2 regions of the Aeromicrobium phoceense genome follow, and region 2 is predicted to be linked to the other one. Evidence: riboswitches for the same ligand, from Rfam matches in the RefSeq annotation. Region 2 holds a riboswitch; the other holds the start of a gene.
What was found. A riboswitch is a leader RNA that binds a small molecule or an ion and turns the genes downstream of it on or off. The one in region 2 is predicted to bind thiamine pyrophosphate.

Region 1: another riboswitch for thiamine pyrophosphate. It lies ahead of thiM (hydroxyethylthiazole kinase); the one in region 2 lies ahead of H1W00_RS04390 (ECF transporter S component).

The regions. Positions count from the first base shown of each region.
Region 1 covers NZ_JACEOG010000002.1:434,333-441,660, reverse strand. The annotation lists gene H1W00_RS15475 (FtsX-like permease family protein) at 1-1,870, shown strand, start outside; gene H1W00_RS15470 (bifunctional hydroxymethylpyrimidine kinase/phosphomethylpyrimidine kinase) at 1,865-3,370, opposite strand; gene thiE (thiamine phosphate synthase) at 3,367-3,993, opposite strand; gene thiM (hydroxyethylthiazole kinase) at 4,014-4,823, opposite strand; TPP riboswitch at 4,814-4,906, opposite strand; gene H1W00_RS15455 (alpha/beta hydrolase family protein) at 4,943-5,581, opposite strand; gene H1W00_RS15450 (alcohol dehydrogenase catalytic domain-containing protein) at 5,670-6,626, shown strand; gene H1W00_RS15445 (FUSC family protein) at 6,688-7,328, shown strand, end outside.
Region 2 covers NZ_JACEOG010000001.1:921,256-928,583, forward strand. The annotation lists gene H1W00_RS04380 (DUF6801 domain-containing protein) at 1-1,589, shown strand, start outside; gene H1W00_RS04385 (VanZ family protein) at 1,670-2,266, shown strand; TPP riboswitch at 2,273-2,382, shown strand; gene H1W00_RS04390 (ECF transporter S component) at 2,372-2,962, shown strand; gene H1W00_RS04395 (ATP-binding cassette domain-containing protein) at 2,959-4,308, shown strand; gene H1W00_RS04400 (energy-coupling factor transporter transmembrane component T family protein) at 4,305-4,982, shown strand; gene H1W00_RS04405 (DUF6801 domain-containing protein) at 5,141-6,142, shown strand; gene H1W00_RS04410 (ABC transporter ATP-binding protein) at 6,206-7,186, shown strand; gene H1W00_RS04415 (MlaE family ABC transporter permease) at 7,189-7,328, shown strand, end outside.

The sequences.
Region 1 (7,328 bases), on a different contig from region 2:
GCCCGGCGGCGCCAGCGACCTCCTCGCCATCCGCGTGAGCGACGATGCGGACATCGCCGCCGTCGCCGCCGCGATCGAGGACGTCGTGGGCGGCGAGTACGCCGTGACGACGGGCGACGCACGCGGGGCCGTGGAGTCCCTCGCCGTCGGCAACGCGAGGCTCGAGCTGGTGGCGCTGGCCGCCTCCCTCGCCGGCACCTTGCTGCTCCTGGTGGGCTGCATCGTCGCGAGCGCCATGGCGACCTCGGTCGCGAACCAGCGCCGCGAGCTGGCCCTGCTGCGTGCCGTCGGGGCGACGCCTCGGCAGGTCCGAGGACTCGTGGCGCGGCAGGCCACCGTGGCGGCGGCCTGCGGGCTCCTCCCCGGCGTGGCCCTCGGGTACCTCGCGGCCGGATGGTTCTGCGACCAGCTGGCCGAGCGCGGCGTCCTCCCCGTCGTGGTCCCCGTGGTGCACTCACCGATCGCCGGCCTGGTGGTGGTCGCACTGACCCTGGTCGTGGTCCAGCTCGCCGCCCGCGGCGCGACGTTCCGCGCGTCACGGCGCCCGGCGACGGAGGCCATGGGCGACGCCCAGGTCGAGCCGCGGCAGCCGTCGCGGGTGCGCACCGGGCTCGGCCTCGGGCTGGTCGTCCTCTCGCTGGCACCTGCCTTCGGTGCGCTGGTCGTCACCGGCGAGGAGGCGTTCCTCTCCGCCGTGAGCGGGACCCTGCTCGGCATCGTCGGCCTCGCGCTGTGCGGACCCGCGCTGGCACGTGCCGTCACCGGCCGGCTGGCGGAACGCCGTGGCGAGCGAGCGCCCGTCACGCGCTGGCTGGCGCTCCACCAGACCCACGCCTACGCGCTGCGAACCGCCGGCGCGGTGACCGTGCTGGCGCTCGCGTTCGGTCTCACCGTGGCCCAGGTGTTCGCCCAGTCCACGCTCGAGCGGGCGACTTCCGCCGAGCAGGCCGCGGGCATGACAGCCGACGCGACCATCACGGGAGCCCTGACCGCGGCCGACGTCGCGTCCCTCGGTGACACCGCGGGCGTCGACGCGGCGGTGCCGATGGTGTCCACCTCGGTGGTGCGAACGAGCCGGATGCTGGGCGACGCGACGACGGAGCGGTTCCCGGCGCTCGGGCTCGGCCCCGACGCCGATCGTGTGGTCGACCTCGACGTCGCCGCTGGCGGCCTGGCCGACCTCCGCGGCGAGACCGTCGCCCTCGACGCGTCGACGGCACGGCGGTGGGGCCTCGACGTCGGCGACCGCGTCGAGCTGCGGCTCGCCAACGGCGACCCGGTCAGTCCCGAGGTCGTTGCGACCTACCGGCGCGGCTTCGGTTTCGGCACGGTCGTGGCGTCCACCGAGCTGCTGGCAGCGCACGGGCTCGCGCGCTCGGCGGACGCCGCGCTGGTCTCGGGCGACCCGGCGGCGCTCGACGGCTGGGCGGCGAGCCACCCCGACCACGCGGTCACCGCGGCGACCTCGCTGACCGGCAGCGGGTCCGACCCGCAGCGCTGGCTCAACCTCATCGTGCTGCTCCCGATGCTGGGGTATGTGCTGGTCGCCGTGGCGAGCAGCCTGCGCACGACCACGCGGCGCCGGCGTGAGGAGATGTCCACGCTCCGCATGCTCGGTGCAACGCCGCGCCAGATCCGCTCGATGGTCACCCGCGAGGCGCTGCTCCTCGGGAGCCTCGCGATCGCGGCGGGAACGGTGCTCTCCGTGCTGCCGATGTCGATCCTCGGCCTCGGCGTCCTCGCGAGGCCGTGGCCCCAGGGACCGCTGTGGGTCATCCCCGCGATCGGCGCCGTCGTGATGCTCGCCGCGCTGACGTCGATGCGGGGGGCGACGCGTCGCATCTTGCAGCGGCCGCCGCTCACCTCATGAGGGAACCGGACCGGTCATCCGCAGCGGCGCCTCGAAGAAGGCCAGCTCGTGCTCCGCGGAGACCCGGAAGGCGTGCCACATCGCCTCCCGGGTCACGTCGTCGGCGGACGTCGCCAACTCGGTGGTGATGTCGATGGCCCGCGCCGTCGCCTCGGCGAACGCCGGGTCGCCGTAGGTGCGCAGCCACTCCTGGTACGGGTGCCCGTCGACCGCACGGGCCTGCAGGTCCCGCCCGAGGTCGGCGTAGATCCAGTAGCAGGGCAGCACCGCGGCGGCGAGCACTCTATGGTCGCCGCGGGCCGCCGTCGCCAGCAGGTGATCGAGGTAGGCCGTGGTGGCCGGCCCGGGAGGCGGCGGCTCCATGTCGCCGAGCCAGTCGGCGTGCAGCTGAAGCTCGGTGACCAGCGCACCGTGGGCTCCGGCGGCCCAGAACGACTGCTCGTCCAGGGTGGGCGCGAGCCGGCTGGCCTCGGAGAGCACGCGGGCGTAGTCGCGGAGGTACAGCGCGTCCTGCGCGAGGTAGACGCCGAAGGCCTCCTTGGAGAGTGAGCCGTCGGCCAAGCCCCTCACGAAAGCGGACTCGGCGATGGCGGCACGCACGTCCCGCACGCCGTCCCACCACTGGTCCCGGACCTCCTCCGCGGTGGGCCGGGTGGCCGTCCCGCCGCGACTCCACATCCCGGCGAAGTGGCTGATCGGCCCGTTGCCCCCGCCCACCTCGAGGGACGCTCCGTGGCGGATGCTCTCGGTCAGCCACCGCTTCGCCTCGGCTGTCGCCGGCTCCCACGACCCGAGGCGGGCTCGGTGCGTTGCCACGGCCGAGGACAGCGAGCAGCCCGTCCCGTGCGTGTTGGTCGTAGCGATCCTGGCTCCGGGGAACTCCACGACCTCACGGCCGCCGAGCCGGGTGCCGCCCCCGTCGACGAGCGCGTCCGGCACGGCATCGCCCTCGACGTGCCCACCCTTCGCCAGGACGACGACGTCGTGGGTCGCCGAGACCTCCCGCGCCTGCTCCAGGACGTCCGGCCACCGGGCCGCCGGAGCACGCCCCGCGAGCACCGCGAGCTCGGCCACGTTCGGCGTGATCAGGTGCGCCAGCGGCAGGAGCTCGCGCAGCGCCTGCTCGGCGTCCGCGTCGAGCAGGCGGTCGCCGCTCGTGGCGATCATGACCGGGTCGATCACGACCACCGGCGGTCGGGTCCGGCGAAGCCACGCCCCGACCGTCTCGATCACCTCGCGGCCCGCCAGCATCCCGATCTTCACCGCGTCCACGGTCACGTCCTCGCTGACCGCGTCCAGCTGCTCGGCGAGGAAGTCGGTCGGCGGCACGTGGACCGAGCGGACGCCCCGGGTGTTCTGGGCCACCAGCGCCGTGACCACCGCCATGCCGTAGCCGCCGGAGGCCGCGATGCTCTTCAGGTCGGCCTGGATCCCCGCACCGCCCGTCGGGTCGGTGCCCGCGATGGCGAGCACGCGCGGCACGCTGCTCCCCCCGCTCATGCCGCTCCTCCCCAGGCTGCCGCGAACTCGGCCGCGGCGCGGCGCGGGTCCTCCGCGGCGCAGATGCCGGAGACCACGGCGGCTCCCGCCGCACCGGCGGCCCGCAGCGGAGCCACGTCGGCGAGCCTGATCCCGCCGATCGCGACGGTCGGCAGCTGCGTCGACCGCGCGAGCTCGGCGAAGCCCGCCACCCCCAGGGGCGGTGGCGCGTCGGTCTTGGTGGCGGTCTGCCGGACCACCCCCACCCCGACGTAGTCGACGCGACCGGGGTCGGCGGCGGCCGCTGCGAGCTCGGCGGGAGTCGCCGCGCTCACGCCGATCACCGCGCCCTCCCCCACCAGCCGACGCACGAGCGAGGGCGGGAGGTCGGACTGCCCGACGTGCACACCCGTCACCCGGGCACCCGCGGCACGCGCGGCCAGGAACACGTCGACCCGGTCGTTGACGATCAGGGCGACGTCGTCGGGCAGCGCCCGCGACACGGCCAGCACGGTCTCGAGGAACCGCGCGGCCGGGAGGTCCTTCTCGCGCACCTGCACGGTCGTCACTCCCCCGGCCACCGCCTCGGCCACGGTCCCGGCGACGTCGCGTCCCCGTGAGGCGGCCAGGGCGCTGTCGGTCACCAGGTACACCGACAGGTCCGTCATGACAGTCGCGCCCACGCCGCGAGGTCGGCCGCGCCGACCGAGCCCAGCGCGTCGATGAACGAGGCGGCGAAGCTGCCGGGCCCTGCGCTGCGCTCAGCCGCCAGCTCCGCGGCCACGGTGTACACGGTGACTGCGGCGACCGTGGCCGTGAACGGGTCCTCGGTCACGGCGGCGAACGCGGCCATCACCGCTCCGAGCGCACAGCCACCACCCGTGACCTTGGTCAGGAGCACGTCCCCGTTGGCGATCCGCACGACGCGCTCGCCGTCGGTCACGGCGTCGACCGGCCCGGACACGGCGACGACGCCCCCGGTGGTGGAGGCGAGCTTCCGGGCCACGTCCAGCGCCCCGTCGACGTCGTCGGTGGAGTCGACGCCGCGGCCGCCGGCACCCGCGCCGGCCACCGCGATGATCTCCGAGGCGTTGCCCCGGATCACCGTCGGCCGCAGGTCGCGCAGCCGGTGGGCGAACGGGGTGCGGACCGGAAGGGATCCGACCGCCACGGGGTCGAGCACCCACGGCGTGCCAGCCTCCGCAGCCGCCGAGGCCGCCTCGAGCATGGCCTCGCGCTGCTCCCCGGCCGGGGTGCCGAGGTTGATCAGCAGGCCCCCGGCGACCGTGGCGAACGGTCCGGCCTCCTCGGGCACGTCGACCATCGCGGGGGCGGCGCCCACGGACAGCAGGGCGTTGGCGGTGAAGTTCACCACGACGCTGTTGGTGAGGCACTGCACGAGGGGCGCGTCCGCGCGCACCCGGGCCAGGGCCTCAGTGGTGGAGGTGAGCAGGTCTTCAGGCGTGCGCGACATCGCGACATCCCTTCGCTAGTGCGAACTAGATCAGGTTCGACGGGTGTGATCTCAGCCCCGGCGGGGCACCCCGTGTCTTGGCGCTCACAGGCTAGCGCCAGGCCTGCGTCGTGCGACGGCTAGCCCAGTGCTGCGACGAACTCCGCGACGAAGCGGTCCTGGAAGGCGTCGTGGTCCAGGCCCGGCGTGGGCACCTTGTTCGACGGCAGCGGCGACATGAAGTCGAAGTGGCCGACGCCCTCGTAGCGACGCAGGTCGAGTCCGGCCGGAGCCGGGCGCAGCACCTCGGCCGACTCCGGGGGTGTCACGTCGTCCTCCGACCCGACGAACGCGGTGACCGGCACCGTGACCTCGTCGAGGGCGTCGGGCCCGGCGAACCAGCCGGTCGCCGGCGCGAGCACGATGACGCGCGAGACCCGCGGCTCCGTGGGGACCTCGAACGCCTCTCCCTGACGGTTCCGCGGTTGGGCACCCGCGAGGCACAGCGCCGCGCACCCGCCCAGCGAGTGCCCGGCCGCCACGACGGGGAGGTCATCCCGCCCGATCTCCGTCAGCGGCACCCGAAGCGCGGACACGCGCTCACGCACCACGTCGTCGGTGAAGATCTCGGTCAGGTGATGGGCCGGCGCGGCCACGATGAAGCCCGCGTCGGCGGCGGCGCGGAGCAGCCGCTCGTAGCGGGACGGGTCGCCGCCCGCACCAGGGGCGAACAGCAGGATGCCGCGGGGATCGTCGGACGTCAGCAGGATCGGCGTCATGCCCACGACCCTACGCACGGAGGACGCCTTCGGCACGCGCGACGAGCACCCTTGACCTCAACTCCGGTTGAGGTTGTCTCATGGGCTCATGCACGCGATACGACACCACGAGTTCGGCCCCGCCGACGTCCTGCGCCTGGAGACCCTCCCCGATCCGGAACCGGCACCAGGCCAGCTCCGTATCGCCGTCGAGGCAGCCGGCGTGCACCTGCTCGACACCTCCATCCGTGCCGGGGAGGCGTTCGGAGCCGGACCGGCGCCCGAGCTGCCGCTCGTCCCCGGCCGCGAGGCGGCAGGCGTGGTCGACCGGATCGGCCCGGACGTCGACGCGGAGTGGCTCGGACGCCGCGTCGTGGCACATCTCGGCTTCGGTGGCGGTGGCTACGCGGAGCAGGCGGTCGTCGACGCCGGGCGCGCCCACCCGATCCCCGACGGGATGGACGCCGGCACCGCCGTGGCCGCGATCGGGACGGGTCGCACCGCCACCGCGATCCTGGAGCTCGCCGAGCTGGTGCCCGAGGACGTCGTCGTGGTGACCTCGGCGGCCGGCGGACTCGGCCCGCTGCTGCTCCAGGGCGCGGCGAACGTCGGCGCACGGACCGTGGGGCTGGCCGGCGGTCCGGACAAGACCGCGCTCGCCTCGCGGTTCGGCGCCACTCTCGTCATCGACCACCGCTCCCCCGACTGGCAGCTCCATCTCCGCGACGCCGGAATCCCCACCGTCGTCCTCGACGGCGTCGCGGGACCCATCGGGCGCGCGCTGTACCGCGGCCTCGCGCCGGGAGGTCGTCTCGTGCGCTTCGGCTGGTCCTCGGGTGTGCAGAACGACTACGCCGACCCGCAGCGACGGGTGATCGACGTGCTGGGTCCGCCGATCCTCGACCGGATCGATGAGTTCGAGCGGGCGGCGCTGACCGCTGCGGCGGACGGGACCCGCGTGCCGCACGTCGGGACGGTGCTGACCCTCGCCGAGGCGGCCGAGGCCCACCGGGCCCTCGAGACGCGCACCGCGGTGGGGAAGGTCGTGCTGGTGGTGCCGCGCTGATCCAGCGGGCCGCCCGGCATTCCGACGTGCCCGTCTTGCCGCCGCGTGCCACGGTGAAGGGATGGAAACAGCGCGCGCGTGGCTCCTCGACCGGTGGGTGAATCACCCACGGATCGCCCTCGCGCTGCGCGCGGCCGTCGCCGCCGCGATTGCCTGGATCCTCGTGCGTTTCGTCCCCGGCTCGCAGGACTACCCGTACTACGCGCCGTTCGGCGCGATCATCGCGACGACGTCGACCCTGGCCGGCTCGGTGCGCGAGTCGCTGCAGGCGGTCGGCGCGATCGTCGTCGGCGGCGTCATCGCCTGGCTGGTCGACACCGCGACGGGCGACAACGTCGCGGCGTTCACCCTGGCGCTCGTTGTCGCGCTGTCGGTCAGCGTGGCCGGGTGGCGCGTGCTGGGCGCCATGGGCGGATGGGCACCCACGGCCGCGGTCTTCACGCTGATCATCGGCCACGGCGAGGCGCAGTTCATCGGCGCGTACGGGGGCCTCACCCTGTTCGGCGCGCTCGTGGGGATCGTCGTCAACATGGTCGCGCCGCCGCTGCCGCTCGCACCCGCACGGGCGGCGGTCGGCCGCACGCGCGAGGTGCTCGCGGAGCAGCTGCGCGAGATCGCCGACCTCATGGTCGAGCACGATCTGCCGACCCTCGACCAGTGGCACCGCGAGCACTCCGAGCTCCGACGCGCCCGGACCCAGAT
Region 2 (7,328 bases):
TGCCGCCCATCACGGTGCCGGACTACGCCACCGACACGGTGGTCGTGGGCATGCCCCAGACCTTCAACATCACCGCCACCATCTACAAGGCCGACGACTCCACGATCCCGTCGACGCTCTCGTGCACCGGCCCCGCTGACCTGGCCCTGGGTTCGATCGCGGTGACCGAGCCCACGTCGGAACCGACGACGGAGCCGACGACGGAGCCGACCACCGAGCCGACCACCGAGCCGACGACCGAGCCGACGACGGAGCCCACCACCGAGCCGACGACCGAGCCGACGACCGAGCCCACCACGGAGCCGACGACGGAGCCGACGACGGAGCCGACGACCGAGCCGACGACCGAGCCGACGACCGACCCGACGACCGAGCCCACCACGGAGCCCACCACGGAGCCGACCACGGAGCCGACCACGGAGCCGACGACCGACCCGACGACCGAGCCCACCACGGAGCCGACCGAGCCCACGCCGACTGAGCCGGTCGACCTCTCGAAGAGCTTCACGTACGTGTGCGAGGTCGTCGCTGGCGGACTCAACCTGGGCAACCACGACATCGGCGTCCTGGCCGAGACGACGGTTCCCGGCTCAGTGCGCCCCGGTGAGACCATCGCGGAGCGCGGGGTCAGCATCACGCTGACGATGCCGGAGCTGCTGCGCGAGTCGACCGTGCTCCTGTTGGGTGGCCGGTCGGCCGAGGGCAGCTCGACCGATGCCGCCATCACGCTCACCACCGGCGGTCAGACGTCGACGGTCGCGATCCCGAACCTGAGCTCCCCCCGCACGGACATCCCGCAGCAGGCCGGCTCCCCGTGGCTGATCCCGGCCTCGGGCACGGTGCCCTCGATCACCGTCCCGGCCTACGCGGCCGAGTCGGTGGCGCTGGGCATGCCGCAGGACTTCACCATTGCGGCGACGATCCACACCACGAGCACCACGCTGCCGGCGGCACTGACCTGCGCGGGTCCGTCCGCGCTGGATCTCGGCAGCATCCCGGTCTCGGGCGACCCCGTCACCAACCCGACGACCGAGCCGACCTCGGAGCCGACGACCGAGCCGACTTCGGAGCCGACGACCGAGCCGACTTCGGAGCCGACCTCGGAGCCGACGAGCGAACCGACCGCGGAGCCGACGACCGAGCCCACGACTGACCCGGGCGAGGAGCCCGCCGACGATGAGGTCGAGCTGCTCAGCTCCGACGTGCTGTCGCCCGGCGACACGATCACCTTCGCGTTCGGTCCGGACTGGATCGGCAAGGAGCTGGCCTTCGAGCTGCACTCCGAACCGATCGCGATGGGCACGCGGGTGGTGAGCACCTCGGGCGAGGCCTCGGTGCGCATCCCGACGAACGCGCCGCTCGGCTCCCACACGGTGAAGGTGCTCAGCCGGGGCGTCGTCATCGCCGAGGTCCCGGTGGAGATCGTCGCCGCCGACGCCAGTGGCGACGCCTCGGACGACGACTGGGCCAGCGACGACTACCTGGCCGCCGCCGGTGGTCCGGGGCTCGGTGTCGCAGTCCTCGGCGGCGCCCTGGTCGTGGCTGGTGCAGCCGTGATGCTGCAACGTCGCCGCACGCGTCGCGACTGAGTGCCGCCGGGGGAGCGGGGGCGGGTCTCTGCGGACCCGCCCCCGCCCTTGGCGTGCCCGGGGGTTGAGAGGATCCTCCGGTGTCCACCGTCGAGATCCCCGTGCTCCCCGTGCTGATCCCGGCGACGATCGCCGCGATCGCCGCGTCGCTCGGGTGGCTGCACCGTCGCGGGCGCCTCACTCCGCTGCGCGCCGCGGTCGGCGTGGTCGCGTGCGTCTACGGCGCCGCCGTCCTGGCGCATGTGCTCCTGCCGTTTCCCGTCGCCACGGACGACCCGCGGCCGTGGCGCGTCCTGGTCCACCTCACGCCGTTCACCGACGTCCTGGACGACCCCGCCGGGATGCTGCTGAACATCCTGCTCTTCGTGCCCCTCGGAATGCTCCTGCCGCTCGTCACCGGAGTCCGGACGGTGCGCCGGGCGGCGGCCGTGGGTTTGCTGGTCAGCGTGGCCATCGAGGCGGTGCAGCTGGCCGGAGTGCTCGTCGTGGGCGCCGGCCGGATCGCCGATGTCGACGACCTCGTCGGCAACGCCCTGGGCACCGCGATCGGCTGGACCGCCTGCGTGCTGCTGATGCAGCTCCCACCGCTGGGCCGGCTCGCGGCTCGGGCCTCCTGGGCAGAGGACGGAATCGCCTCGGGGGCCGCCCCCGGTGCCGCGCCCGCCACGGGAGGCTAGGCTGGCTGCACACGACAGGGGAGCGCCATGCAGAGGGCGCTGAGAGTGCGGAACAGCCGCAGACCCTTGAACCTGCTCCGGTTAGCACCGGCGAAGGGAGTCACGATGACATCTGCTGTCCGTTCCACCACGAGGTATCGCACGCTCGACCTGGTGACCATCACGATGCTCGGTGTCGCGTTCGGCGTCGTCTTCTGGGGCTGGGGGAAGCTCTACGCCCTCGTCGACATCGGTGCGGCCGTGGGATTCAAGCCGGCTGCGGCCCTCCTCGCCGGGATGTGGCTCATCGCCGGCGTCGTCGGCGGCCTGATCGTCCGCCGCCCAGGTGCGGCGCTCGCCACCGAGCTCGTCGCCGCGCTCGTGTCCACGATCGTCCTCGGCGGCACCGAGTGGGGCAGCGCGGTGCTGATCTCGGGCCTCGTCCAAGGGCTCGGGGCCGAGCTCGCGTTCGCGATCTTCCTGTACCGGAGGTTCGACCTGCCGACTGCCGTCCTCGCGGGCGCGTTGTCGGCGGTCTTCGCAGCCTTCTACGAATGGAACTACTACTACGCGGACTGGGACCTGACGTGGCGGCTGTTCCACCTGGGCTTCTTCGTCACCTCCGGCATCATCATCGCCGGGTTGGGTGGCTGGCTCCTGGTGCGTGCGCTCGCACAGGCAGGTGCGCTCGACTCGTTCGCTGCCGGCCGGCAGTGACGGTCGCGTTCCACGACTACTCCTGGACGCCGCTGCACGCCCGCCGCCCGGCGCTCGACCGGCTTGACCTGCGCATCGACCCCGGTGAGCGCGTCCTGCTGGTCGGGCCCAGCGGCAGTGGCAAGTCGACCGCCCTGCATGCGATCGCCGGCGCACTCGGCACGACGCTGGTCGGCGAGGCCAGCGGATCGGTCGAGGTGCACGGGCGCATCGGGATGGTCACCCAGAACCCGTCCTCGTCGATCGTCGCGGACCGGATCGGGCGCGACGTGGCGTTCGGCCCGGAGAACCTGGGTCTGCCGCGCGAGGAGATCTGGCGACGGGTCGACGCCGCGCTCGAGGCGGTGGGCCTGGATCAGGGGCGTGAGCGCTTCACCAGTGCGCTGTCGGGCGGAGAGCGGCACCGTCTCGCGCTCGCGGGCGCCCTGGCGACGGAGCCGGACCTGCTCCTGCTGGACGAGCCGACGTCCATGCTGGACGCCGAGCTGGCGGCGGAGGTCCGCGACGCCGTCCTGCGCGTCGTCGGCGACTGCTCGCTCCTCGTGGTCGAGCACCGCTTCGAGCTCTGGCTCGACCATGTCGACCGGGTCGTCGTGCTCGAGGAGGGGCGACCGGTCTTCGACGGGTCCGTGCCGTCGTTCCGTGGCGCTGCCGTGCCGGAGGCGCTATGGATGCCGGGGCGCCCGGCGCCCGAGCCGGCCTGGATCCCTGAGGAACTGGTGCACCCGTTCGCCCCGGCCGGCGTCACCGCTCGTGCGCTGGTGATCGACCGGGTCACGCGCACGCTGCGGGGCACCGAGCGCACGCGGGCGGTCGACGGGCTGACGCTCGAGCTGGCACCCGGCACCCTGACAGCGCTCGTGGGCCGCAGCGGAGCGGGCAAGTCCACGGCGCTGCTGGCGCTGGGCGGACTCCTGGAGCCCGTCTCGGGGGAGGTCGACGCACCGGCCGAGCTCGGCTGGTGCCCCCAGGACCCCGAGCTCGGCTTCGTCGCGCGGACGGTGCGCGAGGAGCTGGAGGCCAGCCCTGCAGCGTTCGGGCGCACCGTCGACGTGGACGCGGTGCTCGAGGTCATCGGCCTGGTCGGCCGTGGTGACGATCACCCCTACCGGCTGTCGGGCGGAGAGCAGCGCCGGCTGGCGCTCGCGGCCAGCTGCGCGCACCGGCCGGGGCTGGTCCTCGCGGACGAGCCCACCGTCGGACAGGACCGAGGCACGTGGGCGACCGTCGCCGGCTGGCTGGGGGCGTCGGCGCAGGCAGGTGCCACGGTGGCCGTCTCCACGCACGATCCGGACCTGCCGCGCGACCGCGACGTGGTCCTGCATGAGGGGGTCGTCGTGCGATGACTGGCCTGATCACGCGACTCAACCCGCTCGTCCTGCTGGCGATCGGCGTCGCCGCGGCCCTCGGCTCACCGGCGATCCGCACGATGCCGATCGCCGTGACGTGCGCCGCCGTCTACGTCGTGGCGGTCGTGGCGGTGGTGCCCTCGTGGCGGTATCCGGTGGTGTGCCTGGCCTTCGTGGCGCTCCCGGTCGCCACGATCGTGTGGAGCACGTGGCTGTTCGGCGGTCGCGACCTCGAGGTCGCGGCGGTCGCGGGAGTGCGGACCTTCGTCATGGCGTGGCCGGGCGCCGTGGCCGCCGGCTACATCGACGTCGCGCGCCTCGGCGACTACCTGGCCCAGACGCTGCACGTTCCCGGTCGGTTCGCCGCTGCGCTGTCCGCCGCGCTGCAACGGGTCGGCGGGGCGTGGCAGGCCTGGCACGACCTCGACCGGGCCCGCAGGGCGCGCGGGCTGCGGCGCCGCCCGTGGCCGATGGCCTTCGCGCTGCTGGTCCACACGATGAGGGACGCGAGCCGAACGTCGATCGCGATGGACGCCCGCGGCTTCGCCACGGCCGGGCGTCGGACGTGGGCCGAGGCGGCGACCTGGCCGCCGATCGACCTGCTCGCGCTGGCCTTCGCGGCCGCCGCAGGCGCCCTTCCCGTGCTCTTGTTACTCGCGAGTCGGGTGTGATCCCTCGACGGACGAGAGTGGCTTGCATCACAGTGCAACTAGAGGTTACAGTCGACGCGATTGCGACCCGGGGGTGGCAATCAGCCGGGTCTGTCCAGTCGTGAAGCGAGGAAACCATGCGCTTGAGCGCTCATGTACGTCGAGGCCTTCGCCTCGCGGTGGCCAGTGCCGTGGTCGGTGGCGGCGCCATCGCCTTCTCCGCGCCCGCGCAGGCCGTGCCGGCCAGCATCGACCGTGTCCCCTACGTCTGCAAGGCGCTGAACTCCACGATCGACCTCTCGCTCCAAGGGCCCAAGCAGTTCTACGTGACGTCGCAGACCGATCTGCCTGCGAGCGTCGAAGCCGGTGCAACCGTGCCCGCGACCGAGACGTCCCTGACGCTCGCGCTGTCGACCGCGCTCGTCGATCGGCTCTACGGACCGATGAAGGTGCGCCGGGTCAAGGGTTCCTCGACCACGAAGGTCGACCTTCAGGCCGTGGCGCCCGGGGGCGAGCTCGTCGAGACGATGAGCCCCGACGTCAAGGGACCCAACGGCGAGCCGGGACCCCTGGTCAACGACTGGGTCGACCTGACCGAGGGCAGCGAGGTGTCGATCGTCGCTCGCGGCAGGGTCGACGCCGTCGACGTGCCGCAGGCCGCTGACGGCAACGGCCTCATCTACGTCCAGATGCCCCTCAGCTTCACGCTCCACTCGGAGATGGACCCGCCGGTCGTCGGATCGATCTCCAAGGCAGACCTGCGGTGCACCCGAGGAGTGTTGAACTCGGCCGGGGACGGCGTCGTTCCCGACAAGGAGCAGCGCATCATCGGCACCATCGCGGTCGGAGCGGGCTGCTCCCAGACCGAGTGCCCGCCGCCGCCTGTCGGGTCCGGGACCGAGACACCTGAGGATCCCGACGTTCCCGACGGAAGCGGAACCGACCCCGAGGTGATCGACCCGGTCAACCCCGACGATCCCACCGACGTCAGCGACAGCGGCTACACCTGGGAGGACAGCGACGGCGACGGCGTGGCGGACACCACGACCAGCGTCTCCGCCGAGACGACCGAGCTCCCTGCGACCGGGTCCCCGTTCGCTGCCGGCCTGGCCGCCCTCTTCGGCCTTCTCGTGGCGATCCGCCTGGCGCTCGCGGTGAGGGAGCGGCGCGCCGGCGCGTGATCCGGACGAGTTCCTCCAGGTGCCCGCGAACGCGCGGGCTCCGTCCCCCTGACAAGGAGCCCCATGGGTGTCGAAGTTCGCGTCGAAGGCCTGACCAAGACGTTCGGTCAGCAGACGATCTGGCGTGACGTGTCGCTGACGCTGCCCGCCGGGCAGATCAGCGTCATGCTCGGCCCGTCGGGCACCGGCAAGTCGGTGTTCCTCAAGGCGCTCATCGGCCTGCTCAAGCCCGACGAGGGACACATCTTCATCGAGGGCACCGACATCGCCACCTGCAGCGAGCGCGAGCTCTACGAGATCCGCAAGCTGTTCGGCGTGCTGTTCCAGGACGGGGCCATGTTCGGGTCGATGACCCTGTTCGACAACGTGGCCTTCCCCCTGCGCGAGCACACCCGCAAGAACGAGACCGAGATTCGCGACATCGTCATGGAGAAGATGTCGATGGTCGGCCTCGTGGGCGCCGAGATGAAGCTTCCCGGTGAGATCTCCGGCGGCATGCGCAAGCGAGCCGGCCTCGCTCGTGCGCTGGTGCTCGAGCCCGAGATCATCCTGTTCGACGAGCCGGACTCCGGCCTGGATCCGGTGCGCACCGCGTTCATCAACCAGCTCATGGTCGACCTGAACGCCCAGACCGAGGCCACCTTCCTCATCGTCACCCACGACATCAACACCGCGCGCACGGTGCCCGACAACATCGGCCTGCTCTACCACCGCCACCTCTCGATGTTCGGTCCCCGCGAGATGCTGCTCTCGAGCGAGGAGCCGGCGGTGCGCCAGTTCCTCAACGCCCAGACCGTGGGGCCCATCGGCATGAGCGAGGAGAAGGACGCAGACGAGCTCGCCGCCGAGGACCACACCACGCTGCCGCCGCTGCCGCCCATCCCGCTCCAGCTCTTCCCGTCCGACGGCCGCCCTCGCGCCACGCAGGCCGAGCCGGGGGCCTGGTGCGCCGCCCACGGTGTCGTCCCGCCGCCGGGCTCCTTCGAGAACGACGGCTCGGGGTTCATGTCCCCGTCGCCGCAGTCCGTCGGCGGTGCCCGTTGAGCCTGATCGCCACCGTCACGGCGCCGCTGGCGACCGCAGGACGACTCTTCGCCTTCGGCACTGACGTGCTGATCGCCGTCTTCCGCCGGCCGTTCCAGTTCCGCGAGTTCATCCAGCAGGCGTGGTTCATCGCCTCGATCAC